DNA from 3 places in the Paraburkholderia largidicola genome. Region 2 is predicted to be linked to each of the others. Evidence: predicted binding sites of a transcription regulator. Region 2 holds the regulator's gene; each other region holds the start of a gene.
The links. Region 2 encodes LexA, which represses DNA repair genes until DNA is damaged. Its sites were predicted from a motif close to ACTGTATNNNNATACAGT; they were not measured.
Positions count from the first base shown of each region.

Region 1: a site for LexA is predicted at 2,526-2,543, ahead of PPGU16_RS06675 (putative DNA modification/repair radical SAM protein). Genes of this name have one in related genera too.
Region 3: a site for LexA is predicted at 2,150-2,167, ahead of imuA (translesion DNA synthesis-associated protein ImuA). Genes of this name have one in related genera too.

Region 1 covers NZ_AP023174.1:1,493,917-1,499,178, forward strand. The annotation lists gene PPGU16_RS06670 (UdgX family uracil-DNA binding protein) at 1-1,283, opposite strand, end outside; gene PPGU16_RS06675 (putative DNA modification/repair radical SAM protein) at 1,300-2,511, opposite strand; gene PPGU16_RS06680 (APC family permease) at 2,726-4,066, opposite strand; gene PPGU16_RS06685 (carbon-nitrogen hydrolase family protein) at 4,214-5,059, opposite strand; gene PPGU16_RS06690 (response regulator transcription factor) at 5,245-5,262, shown strand, end outside.
Region 2 covers NZ_AP023174.1:1,963,780-1,969,041, forward strand. The annotation lists gene cysW (sulfate ABC transporter permease subunit CysW) at 1-197, opposite strand, end outside; gene cysT (sulfate ABC transporter permease subunit CysT) at 194-1,090, opposite strand; gene PPGU16_RS08740 (sulfate ABC transporter substrate-binding protein) at 1,196-2,254, opposite strand; gene lexA (transcriptional repressor LexA) at 2,600-3,250, shown strand; gene PPGU16_RS08750 (hypothetical protein) at 3,278-3,622, shown strand; gene PPGU16_RS08755 (DUF2939 domain-containing protein) at 3,741-4,388, shown strand; gene PPGU16_RS08760 (universal stress protein) at 4,425-4,889, opposite strand; gene nodI (nodulation factor ABC transporter ATP-binding protein NodI) at 5,168-5,262, shown strand, end outside.
Region 3 covers NZ_AP023174.1:2,494,889-2,500,150, reverse strand. The annotation lists gene tnpC (IS66 family transposase) at 1-957, opposite strand, end outside; gene tnpB (IS66 family insertion sequence element accessory protein TnpB) at 988-1,332, opposite strand; gene tnpA (IS66-like element accessory protein TnpA) at 1,329-1,796, opposite strand; gene imuA (translesion DNA synthesis-associated protein ImuA) at 2,183-2,890, shown strand; gene PPGU16_RS11075 (Y-family DNA polymerase) at 2,820-4,289, shown strand; partial or broken gene PPGU16_RS11070 (PHP domain-containing protein) at 4,296-5,262, shown strand, end outside.

The DNA.
Region 1 (5,262 bases), 470 kb from region 2:
TTGACTTTCTCGTGCAGCAGCGCAGTCAACGCGGTCGCGCCCAGCGTAACGACGACGGCAGGCTTCACGCGCTCCAGTTCGCGTTCGAGCCAGTAGCCGCACGCATCGATTTCCTGCTGCGCCGCTGTCTTGTGCAGACGTCGCTTGCCGCGCAGCAGCCATTTGAAGTGCTTGACGGCGTTGGTCAGATAAAGCTGCTCGCGCCGTAACCCCGCACGTTCGATCGCGACGTCGAGCAAACGGCCCGCTGGCCCGACGAACGGCTTGCCCGCGAGATCTTCCTGGTCGCCGGGCTGCTCGCCGATCAGCATGATGCGCGCATCGTCGGGACCGATGCCATCGACGGCCTGCGTTGCGTGCCGCCATAACTCGCAGCGCTGGCAAGCGTCGAGCGTCGATGGCTGCTGACGCGCCGGCTGTGCGCTCTGTGCGTCGACGGGCACACTTTTGCCGCCCAGCACGCCGACGCCACGCGCCTGCGCGACCCGCTGCGCGCCGCTTTTCGCTTCGCTGATCATCGACGGAATGAGCTGACCCTCGGGCAAACCTTTCCAGAAGCGCACAGGCATGTGCTGCTCGAGCGCCGTTTCGTTCAGGCGCGCGGGATTGAACGTGCTGCGGTAGTAGGCGAGCCAGAGCGCTTCGGCTTCGTCGGCGGTGTGCGTGCAGCGGTCGCTGGATGACGCCGGGCGGCGTTCGAGTCGCAACGCACTGCCGTCCCACCATGCGGCGCTATCGGGCGTCGAGATGAGCCATGTGGAGCGGCCCATGCGGCGTGCAAAATGCTCGGCCGACCATGCCAGCACATCGTGTTCCGGCTCGTACCACGCGACGTACTCGGGCAGATCAGCCGCAGGCGCATCGTTGCCCGGTTCGCGCAGCCGGAAACGCACATACGCGATCATGTCGTGCTTGGCGCGTCGCACGGCCTTGGCCATCTTGTACAGGCGCGCGCCGTCGCTATCGGCGGCGGACGCGACCGAGCGGTCGCCTTCTTGCCATCGCCAGAGCACCCGGTAGAGGAACGCCCAGCGTGCCGTGTCGCGATAGAGCGCCGCGTCTTTCAGCAGTTCGCCGAGTTCGCGGGAAATGCGGACATCGACGGGAGCGGTCGTTGCAGGCGACACAGACGCGTGATCGTCGAACAGCGCGGGCGTGGCCGCATGATCGTCATCGCCAATGACACGCCAGTCGATATCCTCAGGCGCAATGCGGCTCGCGAGCGCCTGCAGCGCGGCTGCGCGCCAGGCCGCATAGCTGTCGTCGATCGAAATGACTTGCATGCGCTCGCGCCCGGTGTCAAAGCAGCGACAACTGCGTGGGCGGCGGCGTCAGCGCATGACGTAAGCGCTGCGTCGACAGATCGGCGTGCGCGGGGCGATAGTCTGCTGTCGTCACGAAGGGCCGCGTCTTGTCCATCGAGCAGCGCAACTGCACGAGATCCTGATAGCGGATGCGCCGCGAGCGCCGCAGCGCCACGAGACGCTTCGCGTTGCGCACGCCGATGCCCGGCACGCGCGCGATCATGCGTACGTTGGCGCGATTCAGGTCGACGGGGAAGCTCTCCCGATGACTCAGCGCCCACGCGAGCTTCGGATCGATATCGAGCGCAAGATTGCCGGGCGTATCGAACAGTTCGTCGACGCGAAAGCCGTAGCCGCGCAGCAGAAAATCCGCCTGATACAAACGATGCTCGCGCAACAGCGGCGGCGCCTGGGCGGGCAACGCCGTCGGACTGTCGGGAATCGGGCTGAACGCGGAGTAGTAGACGCGCTTGAGCCGGTACGAGCCGTAAAGCGTTTCGGCTGTTTGCAGGATCGTGCTGTCGCTGGTGTCGTCCGCGCCGACGATCATCTGCGTGCTTTGCCCAGCAGGCGAGAACCGCGGCGCCTTCGCGTCGCTCTCGGCTTCATCGCTGGCGAGGCGGATCGAGCCCATCGCGAGGCGGATCGTGCGCGCGCTCTTCTCGGGCGCGAGCCGTTCCAGACTGATCTCCGTCGGCAGTTCGATGTTGACGCTCAGGCGGTCCGCGTAACGGCCCGCTTGCGCGATCAGCTCCGGGTCGGCATCGGGAATGGTCTTCAAATGGATATAGCCGCGAAACAGATGCTCTTCGCGCAACGACTGCGCGACACGCACCAGTTGCTCCATCGTGTAGTTCGACGAGCGGATCACGCCGGAACTGAGAAACAGACCGTCGATGTAATTGCGCCGGTAAAAGTCGAGCGTGAGGCTTACGACTTCCTCGGGCGTGAAACGGGCGCGTGGCACGTTGCTCGTGCGGCGGTTCACGCAATACTGACAGTCGTACAGACAGAAGTTGGTCAGCAGGATTTTCAGCAGCGACACGCAGCGGCCGTCAGGCGTGAAGCTGTGGCAGATGCCCGCGCCCGTGCTCGCGCCGAGCCCGTCCGTGCCGCGCGAACTGCGCTTCGGCGCGCCGCTGCTCGCACACGACGCGTCGTACTTGGCGGCGTCGGCGAGTATTTCGAGCTTTTTGAGCAGTTCCATGGGCGGATCGTGATACTGTATATGCGCACAGTATTCTACGCCGGCGCGTGTCGTTCATAGCGTCGCTAGTTGGGTGAATCCCGCGGCTGTCCTGGTCTTGTTCCAGTTTTCAGGCAAATAACCGAATCGCGCGAACATAAAAAACGCGGCGCACGTGGCGCCGCGTTTTCTGGAGCACGATCCGCATCAGCAAATCGCGTATTACCGTGTCCGTTCAGATCGCCACTTCAGGCGGCGCCTGGCGGAACAGGCGCGTGATCCAGCACAGATACGCAATCCCGAGCACGAACCACGCTGCGCCGAGCACGAGCGCCGTCTTCTCGAGGCTCGCGAGCAGCCAGATATCGGCCACCGCGCCGATCAGCGGGAACACCAGCCCGCCGAGCACGCCGATCTTGCGATCGCCATGATTGCCCGACAGATACACGCGAATCACGCACAGGTTGACGGCCGTGAACGCGAGGAACGCGCCGAAGTTGATGAACGACGTCGACGTGGCCACATCGAGCTTCAGCGCGATCAGCCCGACGATGCCCGCGATCGCGATATTGATCGCTGGCGTCTTGAAGCGCGGATGGATGTAGCCGAAGAAGCGCTTCGGCAGGATTTCATCGCGGCCCATCGCATACAGCAGGCGGCCGACGCTCGCCTGCGCCGAGATACCCGATGCAAACTGCGCGAGGATCAGGCCCGCGAGAAACACGGTCACGAAAATATCGCCGCCGATCATCTTTGCCACTTCGAACGCGGCCGAGTCCGTGTCCTTGAACTCGACACCGGGGTGCGCCAGTTGCATCGTGTACGCAGCAATCACGAAGATCGCGCCGCCGATCAGCGCAATCAGCAGGATCGCGCGCGGCATGTTCTTCTTCGGATCGATGGTTTCTTCCGTCAGCGTCGACACGGCATCGAAGCCGAGATACGAATACGCGGCAATTGCTGCGCCCGCCATCGTCGCGCCGAGCGGCACGTGCGGCTTGAAGAACGGTTCGGCCATCGCGATCCCGCCCGGACCCGCCGCCGCGGACGCATAGTGCCAGCAGAGCGCGACGAACATCGCGACGATGGCCAGTTGCACGACCATCAGCACGATGTTGAAGCGCGCAGCCAGTTCGATCCCGACGATGTTGAGGCCGCTCGTCAGCACGATGAACGCGACGATCCAGATCCACGACGGCACATGCGGAAACGCCGCGTTCAGATAGGCCGCACCGATCAGCCAGATCACCATCGGCAGGAAGAAATAATCGAGCAGCGTCGCCCAGCCGATCAGGAAACCCAGATGCGCGTTGAAGGTCTTGCGCGTGTACGTGTACGCCGAGCCGGCGACGGGGAAGAGCCGCGCGAGCTTGCCATAGCTGAGCGCGGTGAACGCGATTGCGATCAGCGCGAGCAGATAGGCGAGGGCGGCCGTGTCGTCGCTGGCTTTGGCGAGCACGCCGTAGGTGCCGTAGACGATCAGCGGCGCCATATAGGCGAGACCGAACAGCAGCACGGACGGCAAGCCGAGCGTGCGCTTCAGGTGCGACGGTTCATGGGATGACGACGCTTGCATGATTTCTCCTAAAGCCAGGCCGATAGGAAAGGCCGATATGGATGTCGTATGGATGCCTTATGACTGGCATTTCGACGGACGTGAGCGCACGCGCGCGCGGCGCGCATGGCCCCGTGCGGTGCATCCCTTGCAAACTGCTGAAAGCGTTCAGTCGGTGCGGCGGCGGCGCGCTTCGACCATCAACGCACGACGGCCATTCGACTGTTCGACGGGCACGAGGCCAAGCGGCACGCGTGCATCGTGCAAATAGTTGTAGTGCTCGCGGCTTGCTTCGAGCCGCTTGAGATCGACGGTTGTTTTCGTCACCGTCTCGTCGCTGCCCAGTTCGAGCACCGTCTCGCCGAACGGATCGATCAGCGCGGAGAGACCGGGGAACGTCAGGTTGTCGTCGCCCGAGCCGCAGCGGTTCACCATCAGCGCGAACATCTGATTCTCCATCGCGCGGGCCGTGATCGCGCGTCGATGCACGGGGCCGAACGGGTCCATGTTGCCGTTGGTGACGATCAGCAGATCGGCGTCGAGCGCCGCGACGGCACGTGCCGATTCGGGAAATTCGATGTCGTAGCAGATCAGCAGGCCCACGGTGAGGCCGTTCCACATGCAGGTTTCGAAGCGGTCGCCGGGTGTGAATACGCCTACATCCGATGCCCACAGATGCGTCTTGCGATAGCGCAGTGCGATCTCGCCGCGTTCGTCGACCAGCACTGTCGTGTTGTAGAACTGGTTGCCGTCGCGCTCGGCGAGGCCCACTGCGACGGCGACCCCTTGTTGGCGGGCGGCGTCGCGCACCGTGGACAGCGCGGGGCCGTCGATCGTCTGCGCGACGTCGGCGACGTTCTCGCGCGTCGGAAAACCGGATAGCGTCGTTTCGGGGAACACGATCAGCTTCGTGCCGCCCGCTGTGTCGGCCCGTCCGATCGTTTCGACGACCTTGCGCGTGTTGTGCGCGACGTCGCTGTCGATCAGCGCGAGTTGCGCCAGTTCTACCTGCATGGTGTTGCCTCCTTCCAGATGCCTTTCAGCGGAGCGCGGTGTGCCGTGCGCATCCATATTGCCTGCGATTCTCGTGCCGCGCGGAACAGTGCGTGCACCGCCCGCTTCTCGTAGTGGGACCGATTATCAGGGTATTATTTTTGTCCTGAAATTACCCACGAGGGTTACCCTCACCGGAGGACACGATGGACTTCGAATGGCGA
Region 2 (5,262 bases):
TAGAACGCAACGCCCTTGCTCAACGCCTGATAGAACACGGCGACCAGAGGCAACGCGAGGAACAGCGCGAGAAACAGCAGCGCGATGCCCGTCAGAATCCAGCGCACGACGCGCGGCTCCGTCACCGGATCGGGTCGGCGCGCGGCGTTGGCGTTGCCCGCGCCCGAGCGGGATAGCAACACGGAATCCTGGCTCATTGCGCACCTCCCGTCAGCGCGGCCGACGACACGACCGGCACGGAAGGCGCCGTGCGGCCACGGGTCGTGCGCCGCTGCAGATACCACTGCAGCGTGTTGATCAGCAGCAGCATCAGGAACGACACCACCAGCATCACGACAGCCAGCGCCGTCGCGCCCGCGTAATCGTATTGCTCCAGCTTCGTGATGATCAGTAAAGACGTGATCTCCGACTTCATCGGCACGTTGCCGGCGATGAAGATCACCGAGCCGTATTCGCCCAACGCACGCGCGAACGCCAGTGCGAAACCCGTCAGCAGCGCGGGAAACACCGACGGAAACACGACGCGCCGGAACGTCAGCCAGCGCGACGCGCCCAGGCACGCGGCCGCCTCTTCCTGCTCGCGCTCGAACTCCTCGAGCACGGGCTGCACGGTCCGCACGACGAATGGCAGGCCGATGAAGGTCAGCGCGACCAGCACGCCCGCCGGCGTGAACGCGATCTTGATGCCGAGCGGTTCGAGAAACTGGCCGACCCAGCCATTGCCCGAATAGATCGCCGCGAGCGAGATGCCCGCCACCGATGTAGGCAGCGCGAACGGCAGATCGACGACGGCATCGACGATGCGCTTGAACGGAAACTCGTAGCGCACCAACACCCACGCGACGAGAAAGCCGAACACCGCGTTGATCAGCGCGCCGCCGAGCGCCGAGAAGAACGTCAGCCGGTACGACGCGAGCACGCGCGGCGACGTGACGGCGCGCACGAACTGGCTCCAGTCGAGCGTAGCCGTCTTGAGAAAAGTGGCCGCGAGCGGAATCAGCACCACGAGGCTCAGATACGCCAGCGTGATGCCGAGTGTCAGGCCGAAGCCGGGTATCGCGCTCGGCTTGCGAAAGGTCAACGTCGTCATGCGAAAGCTCTTTCAGGTTTTATGCGTTGCAACGCGTGCCGTCGCACCATTGCCGAAAGCGCGCCCGAGGGCGCGCCTTTGTTCAAACATGGCCGCTGCGTGGTTTCACTGCGGCTGGTAGATCGAATCGAACACACCGCCATCGGCAAAGTGCGTCTTCTGCGCGTTCGTCCAGCCGCCGAACGAGTCGTCGACCGTGTACAGCTTCAACTTCGGAAACTTCTCGGTCAGCGTGGCCGGCACCTTGTTCGAACGCGGACGGTAGAAGTTCTTCGCGGCGATCTCCTGGCCTTCCTCGCTATAAAGGAAGTTCAGATATGCGTCGGCGAGCTTGCGCGAGCCGTGCTTGTCGACCACCTTGTCCACCACGGCGACGGGCGGCTCGGCCAGAATGCTCGCCGACGGCACCACGATCTCGAACTTGTCGGTGCCGAATTCCTTCACCGACAGGAACGCCTCGTTTTCCCATGCGATCAGCACATCGCCGATGCCACGCTGAACGAAGCTCGTCGTCGCGCCACGCGCGCCGGAGTCGAGCACGCCTGCGTTCTTATATAGCTTCGACACGAATTCCTTCGCCTTCTGGTCGTTGCCGCCCGGCAGATGCGCCGCGTACGCCCACGCCGCCAGATAGTTCCAGCGCGCGCCGCCCGAGGTCTTCGGGTTCGGCGTCACGATCGACACGCCCGGCTTCACCAGATCGTCCCAGTCCTTGATGTGCTTCGGGTTGCCCTTGCGCACGAGGAACACGATCGTCGACGTGTACGGCGACGCGTTGTCGGGCAGGCGCTTCTGCCAGTTCTTGTCGATCAGGCCCTTGTTGGCGAGTGCATCGATGTCGTAAGCGAGCGCAAGCGTCACGACGTCGGCCTGCAGGCCGTCGAGCACCGAACGCGCCTGCGCGCCCGAGCCGCCGTGCGACTGCTTGAAGGTGACCGACTCGCCCGTCTTCGCCTTCCATTCCTTGCCGAAGACCTGATTGACGTCCTGGTACAACTCGCGGGTCGGATCGTAAGAAACGTTGAGCAGCGTCGTATCCGCATGCGCCTGCGCGATCATCCCGACCGCCGACGCTGCGCCCAACGCGAGCGCCGCGACCAGTCGCTTCGCGCTGCTGCGCCTTGCCTTCTGTGCTCCTGCCAACCCCGTGATCCGAATGCCCATCGACCTTCTCCGTCTTGTTGGTGTGACTGCCTGTTTTCCGCTGATTGCCGCGTTTCGCTGCTGCGCAAGCGGCAAGCGCCTCTGCCGCTGCGCGGGCGTTGCTGCTGCATCAATGGAGGCCAGTCTATCCGGGCGGCTTCATCATTAAAAATAATGTTTCTTCATTTTTTAATACGCAATAGTGGTAAAGGAATGGTTTGCGTCCGTGCACGCGTTCTTTAGGCCGTTACAGCGTCGGCTTTCGACGTTCACACGACACCCGGCGCGACGAACTTAAAGTAAAGCTTGAAATGCGCCGAATACTGTATAAAAATACAGTCACCTGTCTATCCATACAGTGGCGCCATGACCAAACTCACCGCACGTCAGCAGCAGGTTTTCGAACTGATCCGCCGCGCCATCGAGCGCACGGGCTTCCCGCCCACGCGGGCCGAGATTGCCGCCGAGCTCGGTTTCAGCTCCGCCAATTCGGCGGAAGAACACCTGAGGGCGCTGGCGCGCAAAGGCGTGATCGAGCTGGCGGCGGGCGCGTCGCGCGGCATCCGTCTGCTTGCGGGCCAGGACGATTCCCCGCACCAGTTCACGCTGCCGCACGCGAGCATCATGCAGTTGTCACTGCCGCTCGTAGGTCGCGTGGCAGCCGGTAGCCCGATCCTCGCGCAAGAACATATCTCGCAGACATACACGTGCGACCCGTCGCTGTTCTCGAGCAAGCCCGACTACCTGTTGAAGGTGCGCGGCCTGTCGATGCGCGACGCGGGCATCTTCGACGGCGATCTGCTGGCCGTACAGAAGAAGAGCGAAGCGAAAGATGGCCAGATCATCATCGCGCGTCTGGGTGACGACGTGACTGTGAAGCGCCTGAAGCGCCGGCCCAACGGTATCGAGCTGATCGCCGAGAACCCCGATTACGAAAACATTTTTGTTCAGGCCGGCAGCGCGGAGTTCGCGCTGGAAGGCATCGCGGTCGGGCTGATCCGGCCGACTGAATTCTAATTAGCTGAACACTGTCTGGAGAGACTCATGGAACGCCTTGCCCGCTTGCTGCCCTTTCGCCAGTTCGGTCGTCTGCGCCATCTGCGCGAGCTTGTCCCTTGTGGTTCGCTGACGGCGCTTGCGTCGAACGTCGCGGGCCGCACGGCATCGCTGTTCGATGAAGAACCCCAGGCGCTGCCATCCGCGCAGCCGGCGTTTGCGCGCGTGTCGCTGAACTCGGGCCTCAATGCGGAACCGGCGCGGCGCGCACCCGTGCGGGTCTATCACGGGTCGTCGCGGCTCATCATGGTCGGCACGGTGGACGCCGTCTGCAATATGATCGATCGCGCGATTGCCGAGCAAGGCGATCAGCTGGCCCAACAGGCGGCGTGAGCGCGCCGCATGCGCTTGATATCGACGTCCGGAAACGCTTGCTTGCAAACTCGTGGGATCGTTTCAGTGCCGATCGGGTCCACACCTGATCGACATTGAAAACGGAGCGTTCTGCACAATGGCAGGTCTGGTAAAGATGAAAGGCCGGGTGGGTCGGCCACTTCTGATCGCGTTGATCGTGATCGTCGTCGTGGCTGCACTGGGTTATGCGTACGCATCGCCGTATATCGCACTTGACCGGCTCAAACGCGCCGCCGATTCCCGCGATGTCGACACGGTCAATGCGTACGTCGATTACCCGGCGCTGCGCGACAGCCTCAAGTTACAGGTCACGGGATTGCTGACGCGCCGGCTCGACGTGCAACACAACGGCAATCCGCTTGCCGCCATCGGCGCGATGATCGGTGTTGCATTGATAGGCCCGCTCGTCGATGCCTATGCGACGCCGGATGGTGTCGCCGCGTTGCTCAACGGCATTCCACCACGCGGCGAACCGGGCGAGCGCCCGCCTCCGCCGCCCGCTGCGCCAGCAGACAATCCGGCGCCCAATTCGCCACAAACGCCTGCGCCTGCGCCTGCGTCGAGCCAGGCTAACGCCAACGGCAACACGCCGCCTCAACCGCCGCAAACCACGGCGGGCTACCGCGGTGTCAATGAATTCGTCGTGACTTATCAGCACGGCGTCGGCGACACGCGCTATGCAGCGATCTTCCTTCGCCAGGGACTCTTTACCTGGAAGCTGTCAGCCGTGGATTTGAACGGCTGACGCTTCTTCACGCCACGTGCGCCGACGGCGGCTGCGTCACGCAGCCGCCTGTTCCTCTTCAGCCGCCGACGAGCACGCAACCAGAATGCTGCACGAGACGCGGTCAAGCAGCGGCGTATTGCCCGCGCCCATCCACCAGCGCGACAGCCCCGTGCGGCAGCGATGCCCGACCACCACGAGATCGGCGTGCAATTCATTCGCAAGCGAGGCAATTTCGTCGATGGGATGCCCGAACGCGAAATGCCCCGTCGCCTTCACGCCACGTTCCGTGAGCCAGTCGACGCCTTCCTGCAGGATTTCACGCGCGGTCTTTTCGAAGCTGCCGCACGCGACGTCCGTCAACAGGCCCGCGCTTTGCGCGATGCTCGAACGCATGTCGACGACCGACAGCAAATGCGTTTCCGCGCCGAGATCGAGCGCCAGATTCGCGCCGCAACGCAATGCCTTGCGGCCTTCACGCGAGCCGTCGTAGCACAGCAGAATCTTGTTGTAGCTCGCCATTTTGCTTCCCCCCATGCCCGCGACTATCGCGGTCTCATCTGAATCATGGTGCGCCGCAATTCGACATGCAAGGGATGGAAAACGCTAAGTGCGGTGGCCCGCGCAGTCCGGCATGACGCGCTGCAAGATCGTGCACCCGATCCGCCAGCGATACGCATCCATGCGCCAAACGCGGCACGCACGATGCCCTAAAATAGGCAGCCGCATGGCGCTTTGCACCCGCTTTGCACCGCGCTGTGTACCCGACAAGCACCTATTCAGGGAGCATCCGTCCACGTATGTCCGAAGCTGCAATCGAATTTCATCAGGTCGAGAAGCGCTATGGCGGGAAGACTGTCGTCGACGGCTTGTCGTTTCATGTGCGCGCGGGCGA
Region 3 (5,262 bases), 530 kb from region 2:
CCTGCCGCCTTCATACAGCTCGTTGAAGCCCCCGTATGCGTCGGCCTGCAGGATGCCCTCAAATCCGGCGAGATGGCTCTGCGGGTGAATGCCTTTGCGGTCGGGCGAGTATGCAAACCAGACCGCCGCCGGCTCCGTTGATCCCGAGCGACTGTCATCGCGAACATAGACCCACAGTCGGCCCGTGCGGGTCTTCCTGTTGCCGGGCGCCAGCACAGGAATTGGCGTGTCGTCCGCATGCAGCTTGAAACTCGCCATCACGTAGCGACGCAGCGCCTCGGTCAGCGGACGACAGAGCTCCTCGCACTGACCGACCCAGCGCCCCATGCTGGCGCGATCGAGCGTGACGCCGTCACGCGCAGCAATCTCCGATAGCCGGTACAGCGGTTGATGATCTGCAAACTTCGAAACGAGGATATCTGCCAGTAGGCTCGGATGCGCAATGCTGCGCTCGATCGGTAGCACCGGCATTGGCGGCTGGGAGAAGTGATGACAGCAGGGGCAGACTGCCTTGCGCCGGATTGTGCGAATCACCTTGAACGCGGCGGCGACACGGGCGAGTTGCTCAGACACGTCTTCGCCAAGTGGTTGCATGGCGTTGCCGCAGTTCGGGCAGTTCGAACCAGTGTCAAGCACGTGCTCTTCGCGCAGCAGATGCGGCGGCAACGCCTCCTTCGGGGCCGTCGTACCGACTGGCGCGCTCGTACCCGACGCGCGGGCACGGCGAACATCGGCGGCACCACGCCCACCCGTCAGATCCTCCAGTTTGGTTTCGAGCCGCTCGATCTGGCGGTCCAATTGCTCGGATTTGCGGCCGAACTGCATCCGCCTGAGCTTGTCGATCTGAGCCTTAAGCTGCTCGATCTCGATATCACGTTCGGCAAGCTGGGCGCGGGCCTCGATCAGCAAGGCTTTGAGCGCATCGACGTCATCCGGCAGTGGGACATCATCGGTCATGCGCCGGAGTTTACGCGTGCGCCAGGCCGTTTACAACACCGATAGCGCCGCCGTTCGACGCGGCTGACGCCAGTCGATGCCTTCGAGCAACATCGACAGTTGTGCATGGGTCAGATGGACCTTGCCACCGTCAGCCTGCGGCCAGATAAAACGCCCTCGTTCGAGCCGCTTCGCAAGGAGCCAAAGCCCGTCCTCTGTGGCCCACAAGATCTTGATCAGGTCGCCGCGCCGCCCGCGAAAAATGAAGACGTTGCCGCCCAGCGGATTCTCCTCGAGCGCGGTCTGCACCTTCGCCGCCAGCCCCTGAAAACCGGCGCGCATGTCGGTGACGCCGGCAGCGATCCAGATGCGAGTGCCAGCCGGCAGGCCGATCATCGGGTAAGCTCCCGAATCAGCAGGCGCAGCATATCCGGTGACACGTTGCCGCGAACTCTCAGGCGCGCACGGTCGAACTCGATCTCACAAAGATCCTCTGGAGACCGTACTGTCGTGACTGCCGTCGGTGGCGTATGGCTGGCTGCTTCAGCGACGACATCCACAGACAACAGCGAAGGTGCCTGCTGTGTCGGTTTCGGCGCCGCGCCCTCCGGGAGCGTTGGCAAACCATACTCTCCTGCCAGATAGAGCCGCCGCCATTTGAACAGCAGGTTCGCGTTGATATCGTTGCTGCGCGCGATCAACGCTACCGACGCACCCGGCTCGAACGATTGTTCGACGAGTTGCCGCTTGAATTCGGTCGGAAAGTTCGGCCGTTTATATGCGCTGCCTGCGGAGCGCTCATCCCACGTCTTGTCCACTTTGGTTCCCACCATAAATTTGGTGGATACCAAACTATCCAAAACCTCAATCGCTATGCCAGAACGGCCCTCGTGAGCCGCTTACTTACCAAGCGTGAACTGACGCAGACGTCATTCGCGCAGCTTTGCACTCACATCTCATCTGACGGCAATCGTCGCCTGCTGACGGTCTACGCTCAGCACACCAACTCCTTCCGTTTTGTCCTTTGGACATCTTGACCAGCAGTGCGATCACTCATCACCGATCGCAGACTGTCAATTCGCGCTCAAACAAACCCAACAAAATGTCTGACAATACGTCTTAGCAGCCACGCAAACCAGCTTCCCAAATCCTAAGAAAACCCTGAACCCTTCGCAAAAAGGGCCCCATTCCCGCGCCCATTTCCGTGTAGGATACTGTACATATATACAGGTATTTTCCTACGCCAATGTCATCCGCAGCCACGCGTGCCGAAGAGATTCACCCATCGCTATGGCGAGCCTCGCAGATCGCACGCGGCGGGCGGCGCACGCTTGATACCGGGTATCCCGCGCTATCCACCGAGTTACCCGGCGGTGGCTGGCCCATCGGCGCGCTGGTCGACTTGCTGGTTCAGGTGCCGGGAGTCGGTGAGATGCGACTGTTACGGCCTGCATTGAGTTCACTGGGCGATCGCCCCATCGCGCTGGTACAACCGCCGCACATTCCGGACGGCCTTGGCCTCGATTACATCGGACTCTCCCTCGACAGCCTGTTGCAGGTCAAAGCGCCCAAAAGCTCCGACGCCTTCTGGTCCGCCGAGCAGATTCTGCGCGCCGGCACCTGCGGCGCACTCATCTTATGGGCGCAGCATGCGCAGGCGTCATCGCTACGTCGGCTGCATCTGGCTGCGCAGTCGTCCGAGACGCTCTTCATCATGGTCCGGCCGCTTGCTTCGGCTCAGGACTCATCGCCGGCTTTACTGCGGTTGGCGTTACGACCATCGGCCGACGGTCTGATGGTCGACATCGTGAAACGACGAGGCCCAACACGCGCGGAGCCTCTGTCGATTCCTCTTCAACCCACCCCTGTTCTGTTTTCCCGTCATGCGCGTCTTTCTCGCCGTCCACTTGCCGAAGTTGCCGCTCGAAGTGTTCCGACCGAGGTGGTCGCCTGAACCCGAGCACGGCAGCGCAGTGCTGGAGAAAGACAAGGTCGCGATCGCCGACGGCGCGGCCCGTGCAGCGGGCGTGCGGCTAGGGATGAAGCGGGGTGGCGTGCTGACGCTGTCGCCGGAAACGGCGCTGTACGAGCGCGACATCGCACGCGAGAACGCCACGCAGCGCGAGGTCGGCATCGCGCTGATGAAGTTTTCGCCCGATGTCACGCTGCTCGACGAAGCGACGGTGCTCGTCGAAGTCGGCGGGAGCTTGCGGCTTTTCGGCGGACTGTTGCCGTTGTGCCGTCAGGCGAAGGCGATTCTCGACGCGCTCGGACTGACGGCGCGCATCAGCGCCGCGCCGACCGGGCAGGGCGCATGGCTGCTGGCGAAACACGGCAACCGGCGTGTGCTGCAACTCGCATCGCTCGAGCGCGTGCTCGAGCCGCTGCCGATGCTCGCCGTGCCGGAAATCCGTCCGTTCGCCGACTGGTTCAGCGGTCTTGGCTGCGAATCGATTGCCGACGTGCGCCGTCTGCCGCGCGCCGGCCTGCAGCGGCGCTGCGGCGAGCATCTGCTGGATTCGCTCGACCGCGCATTCGGCACCGCGCCGGAACTGTTCGACTGGCTCGAGCTGCCGCCCACGTTCAGCGCGCGCCTCGAATTGCCCGATCGTCTGGAGCATGCGGACGGCGCTGTGTTTGCCGCGCATCGGCTGATCGTGCAGCTATGCGGCTGGTTGTGCGCGAAGCAACTGGCCGTGACGGCGATCACGCTGTCGTTCGAGCATGAGCGCGGCCGCGAAGCCATTGCGCCGACGTCGATCGACATCGCGTTGGGCGAGGCCGCATGGCACGAAGATCATCTGTTGCGTCTCGTGAAGGAGCGGCTGCACCGCCTCACGCTGGAGGCGCCCGCTATCGTGTTGCGGCTCGATGCATCGAAGGTCGACGCTGCCGCGCCTGCCACCGATCAACTTTTCCCTCAACCGGGCGGCTCACCGGCGGATCACGCGCGCCTGATCGAACTGCTGATCGCGCGCAACGGCGAAGAGAACGTGCTGCGTCCCGCGCCGACGGCCGATTACCGGCCCGAAATCGCGAACCGCTGGGTGTCGATCAACCACGTGGAAAAGAAAATGCAGTTGCCTAAAGGCTTGCCGCGTCCGACATGGATGCTGGCGACGCCCGTGCGACTGCTCATGCGCCAGCACCGGCCATTTTATGGCTCGCCGTTGAAGATGGTATCGCCGGGGGAGCGGATCGAAGCGGGCTGGTTCGATGGCGCGCTCGTCACGCGTGACTATTTCGTGATGCAAGGGGAAGACCGCAGCTGCTATTGGGTTTATTACGAGCGCGTCAGCAGCCGCGATGCCGAAGAGGAACCGCGCTGGTTCCTGCACGGCCTGTTCGGATGACGCGCGATGGACACGACCTTCAACGCCTTGCCGGCCTACGCCGAGCTGTTCTGTTTCTCGAACTTCACGTTTTTGCATGGCGCGTCGCATGCGGAAGAACTCGCCGAGCGCGCGTTTCAGCTCGGCTATTCAGGACTCGCCGTCACCGATGAGTGTTCGCTCGCGGGCGTCGTGCGCGCGCATGTCGCGGCGAAGGAGGTGGGCTTGCCCCTTGTGATCGGCTCGTACTTCCAGTTGCGCAACGCCGATGGCACGCCCGCGTTCGGCCTGATCCTGCTCGCGCAGAATCGCGAGGGCTACGGCAATCTGTCGGAACTGATCACGCTTGCGCGCACGCGCGCGCCGAAGGGCGAATACCGGCTCACGCCGCACGATCTGTCGCGGCCCGATCGCGAGCACGCGCATCTGCGTGGCATGCCTGATTGCCTCGCGATCCTCGTGCCCGACTTCCCCGCGAACGAAGAGGTGCTCGACGCGCAGATCGAATGGCTCGACGAGACGTTTCCCGGTCGTGCATGGGCCGGGCTCGTGCTGCATCAGCGCGCAATGGACGACATTCATCGCGGCGCGCTCGAATATGTCGCGGAGAAGCAGAACGTGCCCGTCGTCGCATTGGGTCACGTCGTGATGCATGTGCGCTCGCGCAAGCCATTGCAGGACACGATGACGGCGATCCGTGTCGGCAGGCCGGTGCACGAATGCGGCTACGAACTCGCGCCGAACGCCGAGCAGCATTTGCGCTCGCGCTTGCGCATCGCGAACCTGTATCCCGAACATACGATACGCGAGACGATCAGCGTGCTGTCGCGCTGCGCGTTTTCGCTCGATGAACTTCGCTATGAATACCCCGACGAACTCGTGCCGGAAGGCTACACGCCGACTGCCTATCTGCGGCAGGAAACGTACATCGGCGCGCAGTACCGCTTTCCGTCGGGCATTCCGTTCAACGTGCAGGAACAGATCGAGCACGAAC